Regions from separate parts of the Pseudodesulfovibrio methanolicus genome, predicted to be linked through region 1. Evidence: predicted binding sites of a transcription regulator. Region 1 holds the regulator's gene; each other region holds the start of a gene.

Region 1 (4,973 bases):
GAGACCGGCAAGGTCATTTCCTTCGTGGGCCACGTGATCGCCACCCACGGCGAGCTGACTCTGTGGGCCGACAAGCTCTCGGCCTATCTCGCGTCCAGTACCGACAAGAAATTCTCCGCCGACAGTGTGGACCGCATCGTGGCCGAAGGCAACGTGCGGGCCAAGAAGGGGACCACAGAGGGAACCTGCGGCATGCTGACCTACCTGGTGGGCCCGCAGCTTCTCAAGATGGAACAGAATCCCAAGCTCCAGGACGGCCCCAACTCTCTGACCGGCGAAGTCATCAACTTCCACATCAAGGATGACCGGTCCGAGGTCATCGGCGGCAAGCAACGCGTCAAGGCCGTGTTCATGACCCCCGGCAACCTGAAGGTGCAGTAGATGGCCGAGGGTCTGCGCGCAACGAACCTGTCCAAGCGGTACGGCCAGAAAGAGGTCGTGCACGGTATCAACATCAAACTCGACGCCCGCGAGGTGGTCGGCCTGCTCGGCCCCAACGGCGCGGGCAAGACGACCACGTTCTACATGCTTGTGGGCATCGTCCAGCCCAACACCGGGGAGGTTTCCCTGGGCGGTCGCGTGCTCACGGGCAAACCCCTGCATGAGCGAGCCCGCATGGGGGTGAGTTATCTGCCCCAGGAGAGCTCCATCTTCAAGAAGTTGACCGTGCGCCAGAACCTGGAGATCATCCTCGAACAGACCTCCCTGACCTCGCGGCAACAACGGGCCAGGGCCGATGAACTCCTGGAGATGTTCACCATCACCAAGCTGGCGGATCAGGCGGCCATGTTCCTGTCCGGCGGCGAGCGGCGCAGGCTGGAGATCGCCCGGGCGCTCATCCTCGATCCCCAATTCATTCTGCTGGACGAGCCCTTCGCGGGCATTGATCCCATCGCGGTCATCGACATCCAGGAGATCATCTCCGTGCTCAAGTCCATGGAAATCGGCATCCTCATCTCCGACCACAACGTCAGGGAAACCCTGAATATCTGCGACCGAGCCTATCTGGTATACGAAGGCACGATCATCCTGGAAGGGGCTCCTTCCGAGATCGTCAAGTCCAGCCGCGCCCGGCAGATATACCTGGGCGAGGATTTTCGGTTGTAAGCCGCCCCCTCCCGTCTTTTTTTCCGCTTTCCCGATTTACACCGTCCCCAAAGGTTGGTACACTTTTTTCATACCAGAACATATTTGATTAATTATTAATAGAAACAGGATGTTAGCACAATTGTGTTGCATCCTTTAATCCGCTATGACATAGTTGAACCGGAAAAAATATCTGGCGGTCGAAAAAAAGTTTCTTTATCCGGCAACCGATAAGCACAACCTCAAGCGAGTAACGAATCATGGGATTGGAACTTCGGCAACAGCTCAAGCTCTCACAGCAACTGGTCATGACGCCCCAGTTGCAGCAGGCCATCAAGCTGCTGCAATTGTCGCGGCTTGAACTGCTGGAGACGGTGCAGCAGGAATTGTTGGAGAATCCTTTCCTTGACGAAACCGAGACCGACACCGAGGTCCCCGACAAGCCGGAAGTGCTGACCGAATCCCAGGCCGAAGAGGAACTGGTCCGCAACGCGGACTGGGAGAACTACCTCGGCGAATTTTCCTCCACCTCCAAGCAAGCCCTGTCCCGCGACATGGAGATGCCCGAGGAGGGCATGTCCTTGGAAGCCCGCCTGGCCTCCAAGCCCTCGTTGGAGGGACATCTGAACTGGCAGATGCGTTTGTCCAATTTCACCGAGCACGAACTGGCCATCGGCGATGTCATCCTCGGCAACCTCGATTCCAACGGCTATCTTCAGGCCTCCATGGAGGAACTGACCGCTATGGTCCAGGCCTCCGATGAAGAGGTCGAGTCCGTCCTGAACCGTATCCGGCATCTGGACCCGGTCGGCGTGGGGGCCCGCACCCCGCAGGAGTGCCTGTTGGTCCAGATGGAAGTCCTCGGATACGACGATCCGATCCTGGTCTCCCTGGTGAGCGATCACCTGGAGGATCTGGAAAAGAACCGCTACAAGCCTCTGGCGCGCAAATTCAAGATATCCATGGACGATCTCAAGGCGTACCTGGATCTGATGCAGACGCTCGATCCCATGCCGGGTGCCAATTTTTCCAGCACCGAGCCGCATTACGTCAGTCCGGACGTGTTCGTCTACAAGTACGGCGACGACTTCGTCATCATCCTCAACGAGGACGGCATGCCGAGGTTGCAGATGAACACCTTCTACATGGATTCCATGAAGGGGGCGGCCGACAAGGAGAAGGAGTATTTTCAGGAAAAGATGCGTTCCGCCGCATGGTTGATGAAAAGTCTGTACCAGCGGCAGCGAACCCTGTATAAAGTAGTTGAGAGCATTGTCGGCTTCCAACGGGCATTCTTCGAGGAGGGCGTGACAAAGCTCAAACCCCTGATCCTCAAGGAGGTGGCGGAGGACATCGAAATGCACGAATCCACCGTGAGCCGGATTACGACCAATAAGTACGTTTCAACGCCGCACGGCATTTTCGAGTTGAAGTTCTTCTTCAACTCGGCCCTGGACCTGAACGACGGTTCCCAGGTGGGCTCGGAGAGCGTCAAGGCGCTCATCAAGCAAATGATCGCAGACGAAGACACGAAGAAACCGCTCAGCGACGAGCGAATCGGCGAAATCCTCCAGGAAAAGCTGGAAGTGAACATCGCCCGGCGTACGGTCGCCAAATACCGCTCGGCCATGGGCATTCCTTCGTCTTCAAAACGTAAGCAGTACTTCTAGATTCTGCTTGAAGCACTCTCAACCAGGAGGCAGCGTATGAACATCAGCTTCACTTTCAAGAACTTCGATCCTTCCGATCACCTCAAGGGGTACGCGGAAAAGCGTTTTGAAAAGGTAGCGAAATACGTTCCCGACGCGGAGGCCGATCTCCAGGTCAACCTGCTGGTCGACAAGTTCCGCCACAAGGCGGACGTGATCCTGAATTCGGATCGCATCCATATCTCGGCCTATGAAGACTCGGAAGACATGTACTCCACCATCGACATGGTCCTGGACAAGCTGGAAGCCCAGCTTCGCAAGATGCGTGAAAAGATGAAGAACCGCCCCAGACAGGCGCGTCCCAATAAAATGGTCCAGATGAACTACCTGTCCTACGAGGACATCGCCCCCGGTTCGTCTCCCACCATCGTCGGCACCGATGCATACGAGCCCAAGCCCATGTCCGTGGACGAGGCCGCCATGCAGCTCGATGCCCGTGACAATGAATTCCTGGTCTTCCTCAACGCGGAGACCGACGGCGTCAACGTGATATACAAGAGAAAGAACGGCGATTACGGCCTTATCGACCCCGGAAACTAAGCATGAAACTCAGTGATTATCTGGCGAAGGAACTGATCCTTCCCGAACTCGAGTCCGAGACGAAGTCGGACGTACTGAAGGAACTCGTCGCCCCCTTGGGCGAGCAATATCCAGAGATGGACACGGACCGCGCGGTCCGAGTCCTTCTCGATCGTGAAGGACTCGGCTCCACCGGCATAGGGGACGGCATCGCCATCCCCCACGGCAAGCTCGAAGACCTGGAAAAGGTCATCGTGGTCGTGGGCCGCAGCCGCAAGGGCGTGGAGTTCGAGGCGCTCGACCACAGCCCGTGCACCATATTTTTCCTGGTACTCGCCCCGGAACAGGTGGCGGGTATGCACCTGCGCGTCCTGGCCCAGATCTCCCGTCTTCTCAAGGACGAGGAATTCCGCAAGGCGTTCCTGTCGGCCGATGATCTCGAAGCCCTTTGGGCCCTTCTCAAGGTCGTATAACCTCATGGGCGGACTCCGTTGACCTCGACCAACCCCTTCCCCGTAGTGATCGTCACCGGGCTCTCCGGATCCGGCAAGAGCACCGCCATCCGGGTCTTCGAAGACCTGGGGTTCTTCTGCATCGACGGGCTGCCCTCCGAGATGTCGCCCAAGCTGGCCGACCTCATCCTCTCCTTCGACACCAAGTATCGCGGCCTGGCGCTCGGCATGGACCTGCGTCAGTTCGAGTTCGTGGACGGCTGGGGCAAGGCCTTGGAAGGGTTCGCCGAACTCGGCATCACCCCGCAGGTCCTGTTTCTCGAAGCCAAGATGGCCGAGTTGGTCCGCCGCTACGCCACCACGCGCAGGCCACATCCGCTGGAATCCCGCAACCTCGGCCTCGAACAGGCCCTGGAGATGGAAAAGAAACTCCTGGAACCGGTGCGGCAAGAGGCGGTCCTGGTCCTGGACACCACGGACTATTCCATCCACGATCTGCGCCGGGTCATCCAGACCAAATGGTCGTCCCTCGAGGAAGTGGGCATGGGCATGCGGGTGCACATCATCACCTTCGGCTTCAAGTACGGCGTCCCGTCCGAGGCCGATCTGGTCTTCGACCTCCGTTTCCTGCCCAATCCCTATTTCGACAAGTCCCTGCGCCCCATGTCCGGCCTGGACAAGGAGGTCTCCGACTATGTCCTGGGCAACCCGACGGGCACCGGGTTCATCAAGCGTTTCCATGAATTTCTGCTCTATCTCCTGCCGCTTTACGCCGAAGAAGGGCGCTACCGTATCACCCTGGCTCTGGGCTGTACCGGCGGACGACACCGGTCGGTTTCCGTGGCCGAGTCGGTGCTGGCAACCCTCAAGGAAAAAGGGTATACGGTATCGATCGAACATCGACACATGGAACTCGGTTAGACATGGCTGCAAAGACTGACAAAAAAGACGTTGTGATCGGCGTGGTGCTGGTCACCCACGGAACCTTCGGCGAGAGCCTGCTCCAGGCCGCGGAAATGGTCATGGGACCGCAGGAAAACTGCCTGGCCGTGGGTATTGACGTGCAAAAGGGCGTGGACGAGGCCCTGGAAGGCGTGCGCAAGGCGATCCAGTCCCTTGAGCAGGGCAAGGGCGTCCTGGCTCTGACCGACCTGTTCGGCGGTTCCCCCACGACCATGTCCCTCTCCCTCATGAAGTCGGAAAATCT
Region 2 (4,973 bases), 400 kb from region 1:
TGAACCTGGAACAGGCAGGCATCGCCCTGGCATTGGGCCTTTTCCCCGGACTGCTGGCCGCGACCTTGCAGTACACGGCTATCGAAAAGGTCGGCAGCGCGTACGCCTGCATCTTCTCGTCCGTGGAGCCGGTCATCACCCTGCTGGCGGCGGCCGTGTTCCTGGGCGAGCCCGTGGTCTGGCTCCAGATTGGGGGCGCGGCCCTGATCATCCTGGGCATCGTCGTACCGAACCTGCGCCTGCGGGAACCTGCGCCGGCGGGCTGACCCCGCCGGACCGGGCTCAGTCCCGCTTGTCCATAAACTTGCCGAGCAGCTTGAGGTGGGCCTTTTCCTCGCGGGCCAGGAGCTGAAGCACGTTCCGCGTGTCGTCGCTCTCGGCGCGCAGGGCGCAGCGCAGATAGTAGTCCAGGGCCTGGGCCTCGACCATGGAGGCCAGTTCCAACACGCCGCGGTCATCGTCGAACGCGCCGGGGAAACGGTCCATGAACTCGCTGACCGGCACCCCGCCCTCGGCCATGTCCGAGGCGTTGCGCAGGGCCATTTCCTCGAACTCGTCACGGCTCATGACCTCTTCGGCGGTGCGGGTGTACAACTCGTACAGGACGTCCTTGTGCTTATCCTCGAATCCGGCCAGACGCATGAACAGCTCGATGCGCTCCGTGGTCTCGGCCATGTCCGCGCGCTGCACGTAGAAGACCTGGAGCACGTTCTCCATGGCGTAGGCCTTGAGAATGACCTCGGCCGGGCTCTCGGCCCCGGTGAAGGCGATCATGCCCAGTTCCATGGGGCCGAAAGCGCCCTCGCCTTCCCAGGCGGAGATGCCGCCTACCAGGTTGTTGACGTCCTCGAACCCCTGGCCCTGCAGGAGTCCGGCGGCGGCCATGGACCGGCCGCCCGAGGCGCAATAAACCAGCAGGGGGCGCTCCTTGTCCAATTCGTCGAACCTGTCGGGCAACTCGGACAGGGGCACCAGCCTGGCCCCCGGAATATGGTCCTGCTCGTATTCCACTTCCTGCCTGACATCGAGGAGCGTGTAGGAGTCCGGTTTGCTGCCTTCCATGAACTTGCGGGCCTCATCCGGCGTCATCTGGGTGATGGTGGACATGATTTCCCCCTGGAAATTGCGGTCTGACGGGCAAAGCTGCCCTTTTTAGCAAACAGTAGGAGGGACGGCGCATTCCGTCAATACGGGTCGGGAAGGACTAGAGGAAAAACATGGCCCCGGCGGCCGCGAGCACGAAGGCGGAGCCCAACCAATCCCGGACGGACCAGGCGAAGTCCGGCTCCCAGGCCCCGGCCCGGTCCAGGCCGCGACAGGCCACGGCCAGGGTCTGGTTCCAGGTCTTCTGCCCGAGATTGCGGATCACGGCCTGGGGGATCATGCGCATGCGCCGGAAGAACCCCGCCTTGGGGAAGCGCCGGGCGACCACCTCGCGCACGCCCGACAGGGTGGACAGGCAGACAGGCAGGAAGTGGACCATCAGGGAAAGGGACAGGGCGATGCGCCACGCCCGCTTCCGGCCCAAAAACGGCCGCAGCGCCCAGGCCACGGCCAACCCTAGGGCGCGGGCAGAGGAGGACAGGGCCAAGCCCAGGCCGAGCAAGACCAGGGCCACCAACCGCACGCCCAATTGGCCCGCGTCCCGGGCCATGGCCTCCACCGGCACACCGGAGAGGCCGTCCAGGACGAGCTTGGCCGCCACCCAGAAGAAGACGAAGGAAAGCAGGCTGCGGACCATCTTGCCGCCGCCCGGCTGCCCGGCGGCCAGGGCCCGGTCCAGAACCAGCAGGAATGCGGCGCAGGCGGTGGCTGCCAACACGGGAACCTTCCACAGAAAGGGGCCGATCAGCAGCGCGGCTGCCAGCTTGAGGCGCGGATCCAGGGCCCGGACCAGTCCGGCCACGCCGATCATCGGCGCCCCCCTTCGTCCCACGGCACGATGGTCCGGCATGCGGTCCAGGAACCCGGCGGGCGCACAGCGTGCTCGGCCACGTGGTCCAGGACGGTCTCTGCCGGACCGTTCAGGACCAGCTCGCCGTTGTCGAGCACGGCCAGCCCGTCCACCAGGTCGATGAAACTCTCCAGGTCGTGGCTGGAGACGACCTGAGTCAACCCGGCCTCCCGGTTGGCCCGGATCAGAGCGCGCATCTCGCGCACGCCGGGATAGTCCAGGCCGCTGAACGGTTCGTCCAGGAGCAGTACCCGCGGCCGGTCCAGGAGGGCTGCGGCCAGACAGAGCTTGCGCTTGGTACCCCAGGACAGAGTCTGTACCGGGCGGTCCCAATATTTCAAGAGGCTGAACCGTTCGGCCATGGCTCGGGCCTCGGTCGTCGCCGCTTCGCCCCGCCCTCGGCCCAGGAGCAAATCCTCCTCCACCGTGGCACCGAGAATCTGCAGATCCGCGTCCTGCATGACCAACCGGCAAATGGAACGAATGTCCCCCTCGTGCCCGGGACTGGACCGTCCGGCCACTTCCAGCCCTCCCCCGGTGGGGGCGTACAATCCGGCCATCAGGGCGAGCAGGGTGGACTTGCCGCTGCCGTTGGCGCCGGCCAGCCCGAGCAGGCCGCCCTGTTTCACGGCCAGGGAAACTCCGCACAGGACCTCGTCCCCGGAGGGATAAGCGAATGTAACGGTATTGAATTCTATCATGTGTTCCTCACTGCCAACTCATCAACATTTAGCGGAAGCCTGTCAACCATGGCGTCGCGAGCCATGCCGCCGCGCCAGAAACTCAAGGGGTGGTCGGCACGAACCGCCCCGAACGGCTCTCTTCGCGGCATAGGGGCCACGGCAAGAGGCCGATCATGCTCCGCTGCCCGGCCCGACCGGCACGGTCAGTCCGCACTACTCCGCATACAACGGCTATGCAATGGATCTCAGCATACCCCGCAGCGAGGCCTCCCCATTCACTTTCAACAGCGCACCTCACCAGCCGCCTGGAGCTCCGGCCTGAACATCACCGTTAGGGGGCTTTTCGGCGGTTCCCTGCTCTACGACGCCTCGGTCGTCGTGGACACGTTGTCCGCCAACCTGTTCTCCTTCAATTTCGAGGGAATCGACACCCTGGTCCTGTCCGCCTCCGGCGGCACCGATTACGCCGCCAACGAAGGCGGCGCGGGGGCCCTGTTGGTGATGGACGACTTCACCTACAATGAACCCGTTGCCACTCCCGCGCCCGAGCCCCCCACCGTAGCCCTGCTGCCGGCGGGCTTCACGGGCCTGGCCGGATTCGGGCTTCTCAAGCGGCGGCGCGGCTGAACGACGGAGCCGACAGCGAACCCGGCGGGCGCACCGCCCGGGGGAAACCATGCCATGAGCCAAACAAAAGGCCCCTGCCGAAGCAGGGGCCTTGTACTTTCAAACCGGTGCCGATCTAGAAGCTGTAGCCGATGGAGGTGCCGACACCCCAGGTCCGGCCATGCTTGAAGTCCACGTCGAAGGTACTGGCTTTGTCGGTCATGGACAGGCCCGTGCGCTCCTTGGTGATGATGTACATGCCGGCCACGTCCAGGGTCCAGTCGTCCCACTTGTAGCCCGCGCCCAGCGTGAACATCTGGCGGTCGTTGGCGGGCAGCATGGGCGAACAGTACTCATGGCGGATCGGAGTCTGGTCGTAGACGTATCCGGCGCGCAGGGCGAACTCGTCGGTGAACCGGTATTCCGCCCCCAATTGGAAGCGCCAGGTGGACTTGTAGTTGAAATCCTGATTATTGTCGGGCAGCCCGGAGCCGGTGAAATCGAACTCGATGCGGTCAAACTGCTCCCACTGGGTGTAGACGACGTCGAACTCGACGGTCAGGTCATCCAGGGGCGTCAGGCCGACCCCCACGGTGTAGCTGGCCGGGAAATCGGCGGTCATGGTGCAATCGCCCTTGCCGTTGGCGTAAAAGCCGGCGTTGGCCACCTCGACACTCCCCTGGCCTTCGAAATGCACGGGGGAGCGGTAGGTAAGCCCAACGGTCAACATGTCGTTGACGTCGTACGCCAGGGCAAGGTTGAAGGCCAGGGCGGTGTCGGACACGTCGGTCTTGACGTTTCCGCCGAGGGCCGCGACAGGGATATCCTTGTGAACGATGAAGCGGCCTTTGATGACCTCCACGCCGCCCGCAATGGACAGCTTGTCGTTGACCTTGTAGGCGACGCTCGGATTTAAGGAAAAGGTTTCCAGCAGGGCATCCTTGACCAGCGTCCTGCCTGCCCAATTGTTGTCGTAGTTGGTGCCCAGGCCAAAGCGGGTGAACACGCCCACTCCGATCGTCCAGTCGTCGTTGAGCTTGCGGGTCGCAAAGGCATGCGGGACACCGAAAATCTGATTCTGGGTCTGGTTCTTCTGTCCATTGATATACACGTCGGAGTTGGGCGAGACCGCGGTGACGCCGCCGTAGAGATTGGTGGTGCCATCGAGCTTGGTCATCAGCGCCGGGTTGTAGGCGATGACCGAGGCATCATCACCGGTGGCGTAGTTGGCCGTGCCCATGCCCAAGGCGCGGTTGCCCCACTCGTACAACGCAAAACCGCCTGCCTGGACCACGGACGCGGTCGCCAGCAGGCAGACCAGAAAACTCAACACAAAACATGCGGATGCGCGTTTCATCCTTCCCCCTTCGTTGCCGCACGCGGCAGCGTTCTTCCAATGCCTCCAGCACCCTCCCAGATGCGGCGGTTCCATCCCGTCCCGGAAACATTGCGTTACTATTTGCACAAACTGCCAATGCATTCATGACGGGGTAAAAAATGTAAAACTGAAAAGTCTTTTCAAACAGCTGTTTAAGGTATTTCACGACGGGGCAAAAAAGGCCTGGACAGCGGCATGAATCTGGCAAGAGACAGGACAGACGCCGGGATGCGGAAGATATTTCCCGGCGCGGGAGGACACATGAAGGAATTCATTCCCCGGCCGGACGCCAAGGAGAAGAGCTTCCACGGCCTGCTGGCCATCGGCGGCCTCGCGGGCGTCATCGAAGGAT
Region 3 (4,973 bases), 960 kb from region 1:
AGTTCGTGGAGACCATCTTCCGGTTCATGATGCGGCAGGGGCTTGAATAGCCAGGCCTAGACCGAGCAGTGCAACTCCACGAAGGGGTTGGCCAGTTGCGGCAGGTGGGGCTCGGCAAAGAAAACGTGTCCCTCCCTGGGCAGGACCAGGGGCGCGACGTCCGGGTCGGTGGAGACGCTCACTTCGTCCTCGCTGAAGGTCACGGTCATGGGCACCACCTCCTGCTCCGCCTCGCTGCACAGGCTCTCCCGGGTCTCCGGGATATGGCAGTGGGTGTGCCCGTCCGGGTGCACCACGGTCAGCTTGGTCAGGGTGGTGATCACCTGGCGGACCTTCCCGTCCTCATCGAACACCAGCGAATTGGCGTCCCCGTTCACGCCCACGGCGTCCGGGTCGTACGCGGTCATCTCGCCCGCACGGGTGGGCACGGTGACGGGTTTGGCCGGTTCCAGCGAGCGGACTTTGCCCTCCGGGGTGAAGCTGACCCCGATGCGCGCCTCCACGGGTCCGACCGGGGTGGGCACGGACAGAGTCTCGCCCGGCCACAGGGTCAGGCTGCGCAGGTTGCGGTTGTCGTAGAAGCTGACGCTCAGGACCTTGGCCCGGACCAGGCCGATGGGCGTGGTCAGGGTGAGCGGCTTGGCCAGCCCGGCCTCGTCATCCTGGCTCCAGTAGCCCGACAGCTTGCCGTTCAGGGGGAAGATGCGGTTGATGGTCCCGTTTTCGTGGAAGGAAATCAATTCGCCCGGGATGTCGCCGGCCGAAGTGGAGAACAGGGTCTGCTTCTCCAGGGGGACGGATTTGACCGTACCCGAGGCGTGGTATTCCACGGGCAGGATCTCCCGTTTCCTGAGGTTGTCGTCCGTGTATTGGGGAATCAAATCACCGTACTGCGTGGATATGGTCTGCATGAAAACCTCTCCTGGAGTCTTGAAAGGCGGGGCGGTGCCGGGATTGGCGGCCGTCCGGAATACTTGAGTGTGCGGGGCGTCCGGCCAGGCCGTGGCGTCCGATGAAAAGCAGGATCGCGTAGCTGACGGGCGGCAAGCACGGGCAGCGCGGCTGGGGCGTGACCGCCAGGGCCGGCTTGCCGGTGATCGCAAGCACCGTAAAATCCATGCCGGCCCTAGGGGTTGAGGGTGGTCCGGGCCTGGATCCCGGCGGCCGCGGGGGCGGCGTTCGGCGGCGTGGCCGTGGTGGCCGTGCCGGACAGGACGCAGAGCCACAGGCAGATGTACAGGAATTTCTTGAACACGGGGACCTCCTAGTTCTTGACGAGCTTCGAGAGTTCGTTGTCGGTCAGGGGGCGTTCCAGCTCCCAGGCCAGCTTTCTTACTTCATCGACAAGGGCCGGGAGGCCCTGCTCCGGAAGTTCGAGGCCGTGGTCCGCAAGGGCGTTGGCGACCGCCGCTCGCCCACTTTTTCCGCCAACCGCGACCATCCGGTTCGCCCCGATGCGACCGGGGTCGAAGGGCTCGAAAAGCTCAGGCGACTTGCTGAGGGCGTGCGCGTGAAGGCCGGACTCGCAAGCGAAAATGTCCTTGCCCGCGATCGCCTTGGTTCGGGGAATCGGCACCCCGGCAGCTTGAGAAACGAAATGGCAGAGGTCGCAAAGGTCTTCAACTTTGTACGCATGGCTGTTCTCCTTGAGTGTCAGGTAGGCGGCCAGCTCCTCGGTGGCCGCGATGCCGGACCGTTCGCCGATGCCGAGCAGGCTGACGTCGGCGAAGTCCGCGCCGCTCGACAGGGCGGTGACCGCATTGCCCGTGGCCATGCCGAAGTCGTCGTGACAGTGCACGGCCAGGTCGATGTCCAGTTCCTTCTTGAAGATCGTGACCAGTTCCGCCGTCCTGGGCGGGGTCAGCAGCCCCAGTGAATCGGACAGGCGCACGCGGGACGCGCCCACGTCCTGCGCCAGTCCGGCCACCTTCAGGGCGAAGTCCGGATCGGCCCTGGAGAGGTCCTCCAAGCCGACGGAAACATATTCCATGCCCAGGATCCGAGCCGCGAGCACGGTGCGGGCCAGGCGTTCCAGAAGCCCCTCGCGGTCGGTCCCGAGTCGGTTTTCGATATGCAGGTCTGACACGGGCAGGCCGATGTTGATGCGGTCGATCCCAAGGCACGCGGCCTTGCGGATGTCCGCCTCGCGGCAGGGCGACCATGCGGACAGGGCGCTGCGGCCGCGCCGCTTGCCCATACTCTGTATAAGTTCGTCCAGCCCCTCCTGGCCAACCCAGCCGAGCTCGATCTCGTCCACGCCGATGGACAGGAGGCCGCTGACGATTCGCTTCCGCGCCTCCATGGAGAAGTAGGCCCCGAAGAGCTGTGCGCCTTCTCTGAGTGTGGTGTCGATCAACATGTGGTTTGTCCTTGTAGTATTGTTGCGGTGATGCTGCCTCTCCATGAGCAGGAAGGATGCCAATTCTCATTATTTGTATATCATATCGATATCATTACATAAATTTGTTGACGAAAAAGATAGAGATTTGCCTACGCTTTTGTAGGTTGCGACACTTGTGTCTGCGTTCGTGGTGCGAACCTACACTTTTCGTAGGAAGCTACACTGTTGTGGTCATATTGGTTTTTCCTTTGAAAACAGCTTGTTATAATGTCGTTGCGGGTTTGGCACGGCGCTTGCCTTAAGGGCTTCATCGACGCAAACAAACCCATGGAGGAGAAATCATGAGGAAAGTAGCAATTTACGGAAAGGGCGGAATCGGAAAGTCCACCACCACGCAGAACACTGTTGCCGGTCTGGCCGAGATGGGCCGCAAGGTCATGGTCGTCGGCTGCGACCCCAAGGCCGACTCCACCCGTCTCCTGCTCGGCGGCCTGGCGCAGAAGTCCGTGCTCGACACCCTTCGCGAAGAAGGCGAGGACGTGGAACTCGAAGATATCCGCAAGCCCGGTTTCGGCGGCACCTGGTGTGTTGAGTCCGGCGGCCCGGAACCCGGTGTCGGTTGCGCCGGTCGCGGCATCATCACTTCCATCAACATGCTTGAGTCGCTCGGCGCCTACGAGGAGTCCGAGGGTCTGGACTACGCCTTCTACGACGTCCTCGGCGACGTTGTCTGCGGCGGCTTCGCCATGCCTATCCGCGACGGCAAGGCCCAGGAGATCTACATCGTCTGCTCCGGCGAGATGATGGCCATGTACGCGGCCAACAACATCTGCAAGGGCATCATGAAGTACGCGGAATCCGGCGGCGTCCGTCTGGGCGGCCTGATCTGCAACTCCCGCAACACCGACCGCGAAGCCGAACTGATCACCGAGCTGGCCGCCAAGCTGGGCACCCAGATGATCTACTTCGTGCCCCGCGACAACGACGTGCAGCGCGCCGAGATCAACCGCAAAACCGTCATTGAATGGGATGGCTCCGTGCCGCAGGCCAACGAATACCGCGGTCTGGCCAAGGCCATCGACGAAAACGAGATGTTCACCATCCCGACCCCGCTCGAGATTGAAGACCTGGAACAACTGCTCATGGACTACGGCATCATGGAAGCCGCCTAGTTCTCCCCCACATTTCGCCCGGTCGGCGGCCCCGGCAGGCGCGGAATTCGAGAGAATTCCGTGCCTACAGGGGACAACCAGCCCAAAAACATGGCGGATGTGAAAACAAAAAACAATTAAAGTCCTTTAATAACGAAGAGATAGGAGAGAGCAAAAATGATGATCATGGTACGAGCAATTGTGCGGCCCGAGAAGGCGGATACTGTCCTGGCCGCCCTGATGGACAACGGCTTCCCCGCCGTCACCAAATATTCCGTGGCCGGTCGCGGCAAGCAGCGCGGCATCAAGATCGGCGAGGTCACCTATGACGAGATCCCCAAGACCATGCTCATGTGCGTCGTCAACGCCGCGGACAAGGACTTCGTGATCACCACCATCATGGACGCCGCCCGCTCCGGCACCAAGGGCGCGTTCGGCGACGGCAAGATCTTCGTCTCCGACGTCGAGGACGTCTACACCATCAGCTCCGGCGTGAACGAGACCGCCGCAGCCAGCGAGGAGGCCGCCTAATGAAGGAAGTCATCGCAGTCGTGCGCATGAACATGATGAACCAGACCAAGGCCGCCCTGACCGCGGCCGGCGTCGACGCCTTCTTCGCCCACGCGGCGGAGGGCCGAGGCAAGGGGTTCGTCAACTCGGCCGTCGTCGAAGGCGCTGAGAGCGGCTACGAGGAAGCCGCCGCAGTGCTCGGCGAGAAAGGAAAGCTGTATCCCAAGCGCATGGTAACGGTAGTGGTCCCCGATGACATGGTCGACGACATCATCGAAGCCGTCATCGCCGCCAACAAGACCGGCAAGCCGGGCGACGGCAAGATCTTTGTTCTTCCCGTGGGCGATGCCGTCCGCGTCAGAACCGCTGAAACCGGTGCAAAGGCCATAGCCTAGCCGATAGTAAGGAGTATTGAGAATGGCCAAGACCAAGAAAGTGGTGCAGCTCATGCCTACCGACATCAAGGAAGAACTTCTGAAGAAGTATCCTCCCAAGGTGGCCCGGAAGCGCGCCAAGCAGATATTGATCAACGAAGCCACGGAAGCCGAGGCGCCGCCCGAGATTCTGGCGAACGTCCGGACCATCCCCGGCATCATCACCATGCGCGGATGCACCTACGCGGGCTGCAAGGGCGTTATCATGGGCCCGACCCGCGACATCCTGAACATCACCCACGGCCCCATCGGCTGCGGATTCTACTCCTGGCTCACCCGTCGCAACCAGACCGATGCGAGCTCGGACGGCGTGAACTACATGCCCTACTGTTTCTCCACGGACATGCAGGACCAGGACATCATCTTCGGCGGTGAGAAGAAGCTCGCCGCGGCCATCCAGGAAGCCTACGACATCTTCCATCCCAAGGGCATCTGCGTCTTCGCCACCTGCCCGGTGGGCCTGATCGGCGACGATATCCACGCCGTGTCCAGGAAGATGAAGGAGAAGTTCGGCGACTGCAACGTCTTCGCCTTTTC
Region 4 (4,973 bases), 520 kb from region 1:
ACTTGGCGACCAGGGTCTTGCGGCGGTTGTTCACGCCCATCTCGATGCCGAAGCCGAACTCGGCCGCGTCCTCGAACAGGGAGTTGCCCCAGGCCGGGCCGAAGCCGTCGCGGTTGGTGCAGTAGGGGGTCGAGGGAGCGGAGGCGCCCCAGATGGAGGAGCAGCCCGTGGCGTTGGCGATGATCATGCGCTCGCCGAAGAGCTGGGTCAGCACCTTGACGTACGGGGTCTCGCCGCAACCGGCGCAGGCGCCGGAGAATTCCATGAGGGACTGCTTGAACTGGGAGCCCTTGACGGAATCACGCTTGAAGGCGTCCTTGTAGGACACGGTCTCGGTGAAGTCGAAGTTGGGCACCTGCTCTTCGGTCTGGGTGGCGATGGGCTTCATGACCAGCGCCTTTTCCTTGGCCGGGCAGATGTCGGCGCAGTTGCCGCAGCCCAGGCAGTCCATGGTGTTGACCTGCATGCGGTACTTGAGTCCCTTGACGTCCTTGCCTTTGGCGTCCTGGGTGGCGAAGGCGGCCGGGGCGTTCTTCATCTCGTCCTCGGTCACCAGCACCGGGCGCAGGGCGGAGTGCGGGCAGACAAAGGCGCACTGGTTGCACTGGATGCAGTTTTCCATGATCCACTCGGGGACCTTGATGGCCACGCCGCGCTTCTCGTACTTGGAGGTGGCCAGCGGCACGGTGCCGTCCTCGGAGAAGACGGAGACCGGCAGGTCGTCGCCCTTCTGGGCCAGGACCGGGCGCATGATGTTCTTGACGTAATCGGGCTCGTCGACGTCGGCCTTGACGTCGTCCGCCAGGGTCGCCCAGGCGGCCGGGACCGGGATCTCGACGATGGCGTCGGAGGCCTTGTCCACGGCGGCGCAGTTCATCTCGACGATCTTCGGGCCCTTCTTGCCGTAGGCGGCTTCGATGCCGCCCTTGAGCAGGGCGACGGCCTGGTCGAACGGGATGACGTCGGCCAGCTTGAAGAAGGCGGTCTGCATGACCATGTTGATGCGTCCGCCCAGGCCCACTTCGCCGGCGATCTTGACCGCGTCCACGGTGTAGAACTTGAGGTTCTTTTCCGCGATGGTGCGGCGCATGGAGGCGGGCAGCTCCTTGTCCATCTGCTCGGCGGTCCAGGCGCAGTTCAGCACGAAGGTGCCGCCGTCCTTGATGCCGTCGAGCACGTCGTACAGGTGCACGTAGCTCGGGTTGTGACAGGCCACGTAGTCGGCCGCGGTGACCAGGTAGGTGGACTGGATGGGTTCGTCACCGAAGCGCAGGTGGGAGATGGTGATGCCGCCGGACTTCTTGGAGTCGTAGGCGAAGTAGCCCTGTGCATACATGTCGGTATTGTCGCCGATGATCTTGATGGCCTGCTTGTTGGCGCCCACCGTCCCGTCAGAACCGAGACCCCAGAACTTGCACTGGACGGTGCCTTCAGGGGTGGTGTCCAGGGTCCCGGTCGTGACGAGGGAGGCATTGGTGACGTCGTCCTCGATGCCCACGGTGAAGTGGAGCTTGGGGGCGTCCGCCGCCATGTTGTCGAACACCGCCTTGGCCATGGCGGGGGTGAACTCCTTGGAGCCCAGCCCGTAGCGGCCGGCGGTGAGGACGGGGCCGTTGCCCTGTTCCAGGAACACGGTGCTGATGTCCTGGTACAGCGGATCGCCCAGGGCGCCCGGCTCTTTGGTGCGGTCGAGCACGGACACGTACTTGGCGGTTTCGGGCAGCACGGCCAGGAAATGCTTGGCCGAGAACGGGCGATACAGTCGGACTTTGATCAGGCCGACCTTTTCGCCCTCGGCGACCAGGCGGTTGACCACTTCCTCGATGGTCTCGCAGGAGGAGCCCATGGAGATGATCACGCGCTCGGCGTCGGCGGCGCCCACGTAGTCGAAGGGCTTGTAGTCGCGGCCGGTGAGGGCGGAGACCTTGGCCATGTACTCCTCGACGATGGCCGGGATGACCTCATAGTGGGAGTTGGAGGCTTCACGGCCCTGGAAATAGATGTCCGGGTTCTGGGCGGTGCCGCGAACGTCCGGGTGTTCCGGGTTCATGGCGCGCTTGCGGAAGGCGGCCACCTTGTCCATGTTCAGCAGGGGCTTCATGTCGTCGTAGTCGATGGTCTCGATCTTCTGGATCTCGTGGGAGGTCCGGAAACCGTCGAAGAAGGAGACGAAGGGCACGCTGGCCTCGATGGTGGACAGGTGGGCCACCAGGGAGAGGTCCATGACCTCCTGGACGGAGGCGGCGGCGAGCATGGCGAAGCCGGTCTGGCGGCAGGCCATGACGTCCTGGTGGTCACCGAAGATGGACAGGGCGTGGGCCGCGAGGGCGCGGGCCGACACGTGGAAGACGCAGGGCAGCAGTTCGCCCGCGATCTTGTACATGTTCGGGATCATCAGGAGCAGGCCCTGGGAGGCGGTGAAAGTCGTGGTCAGCGCGCCGCCGGCCAGGCCGCCGTGCACGGCGCCCGCGGCACCGGCCTCGGACTGCAACTGGCGGACCTCGACGGTCTGCCCGAAAATATTCTTGCGGCCTTGCGCGGCCCATTCATCGGCGATCTCGCCCATGGTGGACGAGGGCGTGATGGGGTAGATGGCGGCGGTTTCACTCATGGCATAGGCCACCCATGCGGCGGCGGTGTTGCCATCCATCGTTTTCATCTTGGACATTCGATTCTTCTCCTATTGGTGGTCGTCTGAATTATTGGCGTCCGCCGAGCGGACCCGTTCATTTGAAGACACAGGGCTTACTCAACAACCGTGCCAACTTTGTGAAAATTTAAATCAACCGGAATTGCAACTAGTTATGGGTATAGTCGCTCGAAGGGAAGCGATTCCGGCAATGCGGGCAGTCTGAAAAATAGGACGGAATGCACGTTCTGGACATGATAATGTCCCGGACCATGGACTCTTTTTGTCCGAGGCTGGCGGGATGGGGCCAAAAAAGTGCCTGTCCAAAAAAAAGGACAGGCCGGGATATGCCGGAATACGGGCTTATTCAGGGGTCACCGTGCGGTGGCTCCGGCCCAGGCCGGTCCGGCCTTGAGGATCTTTTCGTGGACCGGACAGGACTCCACGTGCGCTCCTTTCAGGTAGCCGGAACTCATGAGAAATTCGCCCACGATTTCACCGCCCACGAATTTGAAGCGCTTTTTGAAAAGCTTGACCCAGTCCGCCTTGTCCAGGGGATGGTGGGCGTCCAACCAGTTCTTGAACGAGCCGTGCTCCCGTTGCAGGTCGAGGATGGCGTTCGCGTTGTGGATGGCGGCGTTGACCTTGAGGCGGTTTCGGATGATCCCCGCGTCGTCCAGGAGCCGGGCGCGGTCCGATTCGCCGTACGCGGCCACGGTGGGGATATCGAACCCGTCGTACGCGCTGCGGAAATTTTGTTCCTTGTTGAGGATCGTCCGCCAGCTCAGCCCGGCCTGGTTGATCTCCATGACCAACAGGGCGAAGAGCTCGGTGTCGTCGGTGATGGGAAACCCGTACCGGGTGTCGTGGTAGACGCGGTCCACGTCGTCCTTGTCGCGGACGGCGCAGAAGTCGCAATAGGAATCGAAGTCGGCCATGGGGGCTCCTAGAGGGACAGGCCGTACTTCTTGAGCAGGCCGTAGAAGTGGGAACGGGAGAGCTTGGAGACCTCGAGAATGTGGGGAAGGTCGCCGTCGCACTGGCGGATGAGTTCGCCCAGGTAGACCTTCTCGGCGGTGCTCTTGAAGTCCCGCAGGGTGGGCAGCTCCTGCTCGAAGATGTCCTCGAAGATGTCCTGTCCGATTTTTTGGACAGGCTGCGCGTAGGGCGCGGGGGGCTCCTCTTCGGGCGCCGCATTGGTCATGCGTTCGATCTGGGCCTTGGCGATCTGGATGCGCAGTTCGCGCGGCAGGTGCATGGCGTAGAGGGTTTTCTCGTTGCCCGAGGTGACCACGGCCCGTTCCAGGATGTTGAACAGCTCGCGCACGTTGCCGGGCCAGTCGTAGCTCTCCAGGGCCGGGTTGAAGTCCGAGCCGAAGGATTTGGTCGGCATGCCGTACTGACGGCAGAGTTGGCTGACCCGGTAGGTGCACAGGGCCTTGATGTCCTCGGGGCGGTCCCTGAGCGGCGGCAGGTGGATGTGCATTGTCTTGAGACGATACAGCAGGTCCGACCGGAATGTTCCCTTTTCGACCATTTCGTCCAGGTCCCGGTTGGTGGCGGCCACCAGCCGGAAGTCGCTGGTCTGCTCGCGGGTGTCACCCACCGGCCGGAAGGTCCGTTCCTGCAGGACGCGCAAAAAGGCCTTCTGCATGGACAGCGGCATCTCGCCCACCTCATCCAGGAACAGGGTTCCGCCGTCGGCCAGCTTGACCAGCCCGATGCGGTCGCTCTGGGCCCCGGTGAAGGCCCCCTTGCGGTGGCCGTACAGGGTGGACTCCAGCAGGGATTCGGTCAGCCCGGCGCAGTCCACGACCACGAAGTTGCCGGACTTGCGCTTGGAATTGGCGTGGATGGTGGAGGCGAACAGCTCCTTGCCCGTGCCGGTCTCGCCGGTGATGAGCACGTTGGTCTCGGACCGGGCCGCCTGGGACAGGAGGTTGAAGCTGACTTTGATGATCGGGCTGTCGCCGACCACGCCGTTCAGTTCCAGGCCGCGGTCGCCGTCCCGGCCGCGCTTCTCCTCGTGATACTTGAGCGCCCGGCCCAGGGTCAGGGAGATTTCGCGAATGCTGGACGGCTTGAGCAGGTAGTCCCAGACCCCGCCGCGGATGGCCAACTCCGCGCCGTCCGGGTCGCCCTTGCCGGTCAGGATAATGACCTCGGGCGGGTCGGGGAGGGCCATGATGTCGGGCAGGATGTCGAGCCCGTTGCCGTCGGGCAGCCGGACGTCCAGAAAGATCACGTCGAAGGCCCTCTTGTGCATCAACCGCAGCCCGGAGTCCAGGGTATGAGCGGAGGTGCACTCATGGGTCAGCCTGGTGATCAGGCTCTCCATGGTCTC

The links. Region 1 encodes sigma-54, which starts transcription at its own class of promoters, with help from an activator protein. Its sites were predicted from a motif close to CTGGCACGGNNNNTGCTT; they were not measured.
Region 2: V8V93_RS14525 (PEP-CTERM sorting domain-containing protein) is a predicted target of sigma-54. The motif match lies at 2,832-2,849, and genes of this name have one in related genera.
Region 3: V8V93_RS16910 (LeuA family protein) is a predicted target of sigma-54. The motif match lies at 2,405-2,422, and genes of this name have one in related genera.
Region 4: nifJ (pyruvate:ferredoxin (flavodoxin) oxidoreductase) is a predicted target of sigma-54. The motif match lies at 2,748-2,765, and genes of this name have one in related genera.

What each region holds. Positions count from the first base shown of each region.
Region 1 covers NZ_CP146609.1:2,629,266-2,634,238, reverse strand. Annotated here, with positions in the region: gene V8V93_RS12535 (LptA/OstA family protein) at 1-381, shown strand, start outside; gene lptB (LPS export ABC transporter ATP-binding protein) at 382-1,107, shown strand; gene rpoN (RNA polymerase factor sigma-54) at 1,347-2,756, shown strand; gene hpf (ribosome hibernation-promoting factor, HPF/YfiA family) at 2,793-3,335, shown strand; gene V8V93_RS12515 (PTS sugar transporter subunit IIA) at 3,338-3,787, shown strand; gene rapZ (RNase adapter RapZ) at 3,806-4,687, shown strand; gene V8V93_RS12505 (PTS sugar transporter subunit IIA) at 4,690-4,973, shown strand, end outside.
Region 2 covers NZ_CP146609.1:3,025,393-3,030,365, forward strand. Annotated here, with positions in the region: gene V8V93_RS14505 (DMT family transporter) at 1-266, shown strand, start outside; gene V8V93_RS14510 (rhodanese-like domain-containing protein) at 283-1,107, opposite strand; gene V8V93_RS14515 (cobalt transporter) at 1,205-1,915, opposite strand; gene V8V93_RS14520 (energy-coupling factor ABC transporter ATP-binding protein) at 1,912-2,655, opposite strand; gene V8V93_RS14525 (PEP-CTERM sorting domain-containing protein) at 3,016-3,264, shown strand; gene V8V93_RS14530 (OmpP1/FadL family transporter) at 3,380-4,600, opposite strand; gene V8V93_RS14535 (hypothetical protein) at 4,883-4,973, shown strand, end outside.
Region 3 covers NZ_CP146609.1:3,592,783-3,597,755, reverse strand. Annotated here, with positions in the region: gene V8V93_RS16925 (dual specificity protein phosphatase family protein) at 1-50, shown strand, start outside; gene V8V93_RS16920 (hypothetical protein) at 57-911, opposite strand; gene V8V93_RS16915 (hypothetical protein) at 1,127-1,255, opposite strand; gene V8V93_RS16910 (LeuA family protein) at 1,265-2,359, opposite strand; gene nifH (nitrogenase iron protein) at 2,683-3,513, shown strand; gene V8V93_RS16900 (P-II family nitrogen regulator) at 3,670-4,023, shown strand; gene V8V93_RS16895 (P-II family nitrogen regulator) at 4,023-4,397, shown strand; gene nifD (nitrogenase molybdenum-iron protein alpha chain) at 4,420-4,973, shown strand, end outside.
Region 4 covers NZ_CP146609.1:3,147,343-3,152,315, reverse strand. Annotated here, with positions in the region: gene nifJ (pyruvate:ferredoxin (flavodoxin) oxidoreductase) at 1-2,668, opposite strand, end outside; gene V8V93_RS15070 (DNA-3-methyladenine glycosylase I) at 3,004-3,567, opposite strand; gene V8V93_RS15065 (sigma-54-dependent transcriptional regulator) at 3,576-4,973, opposite strand, start outside.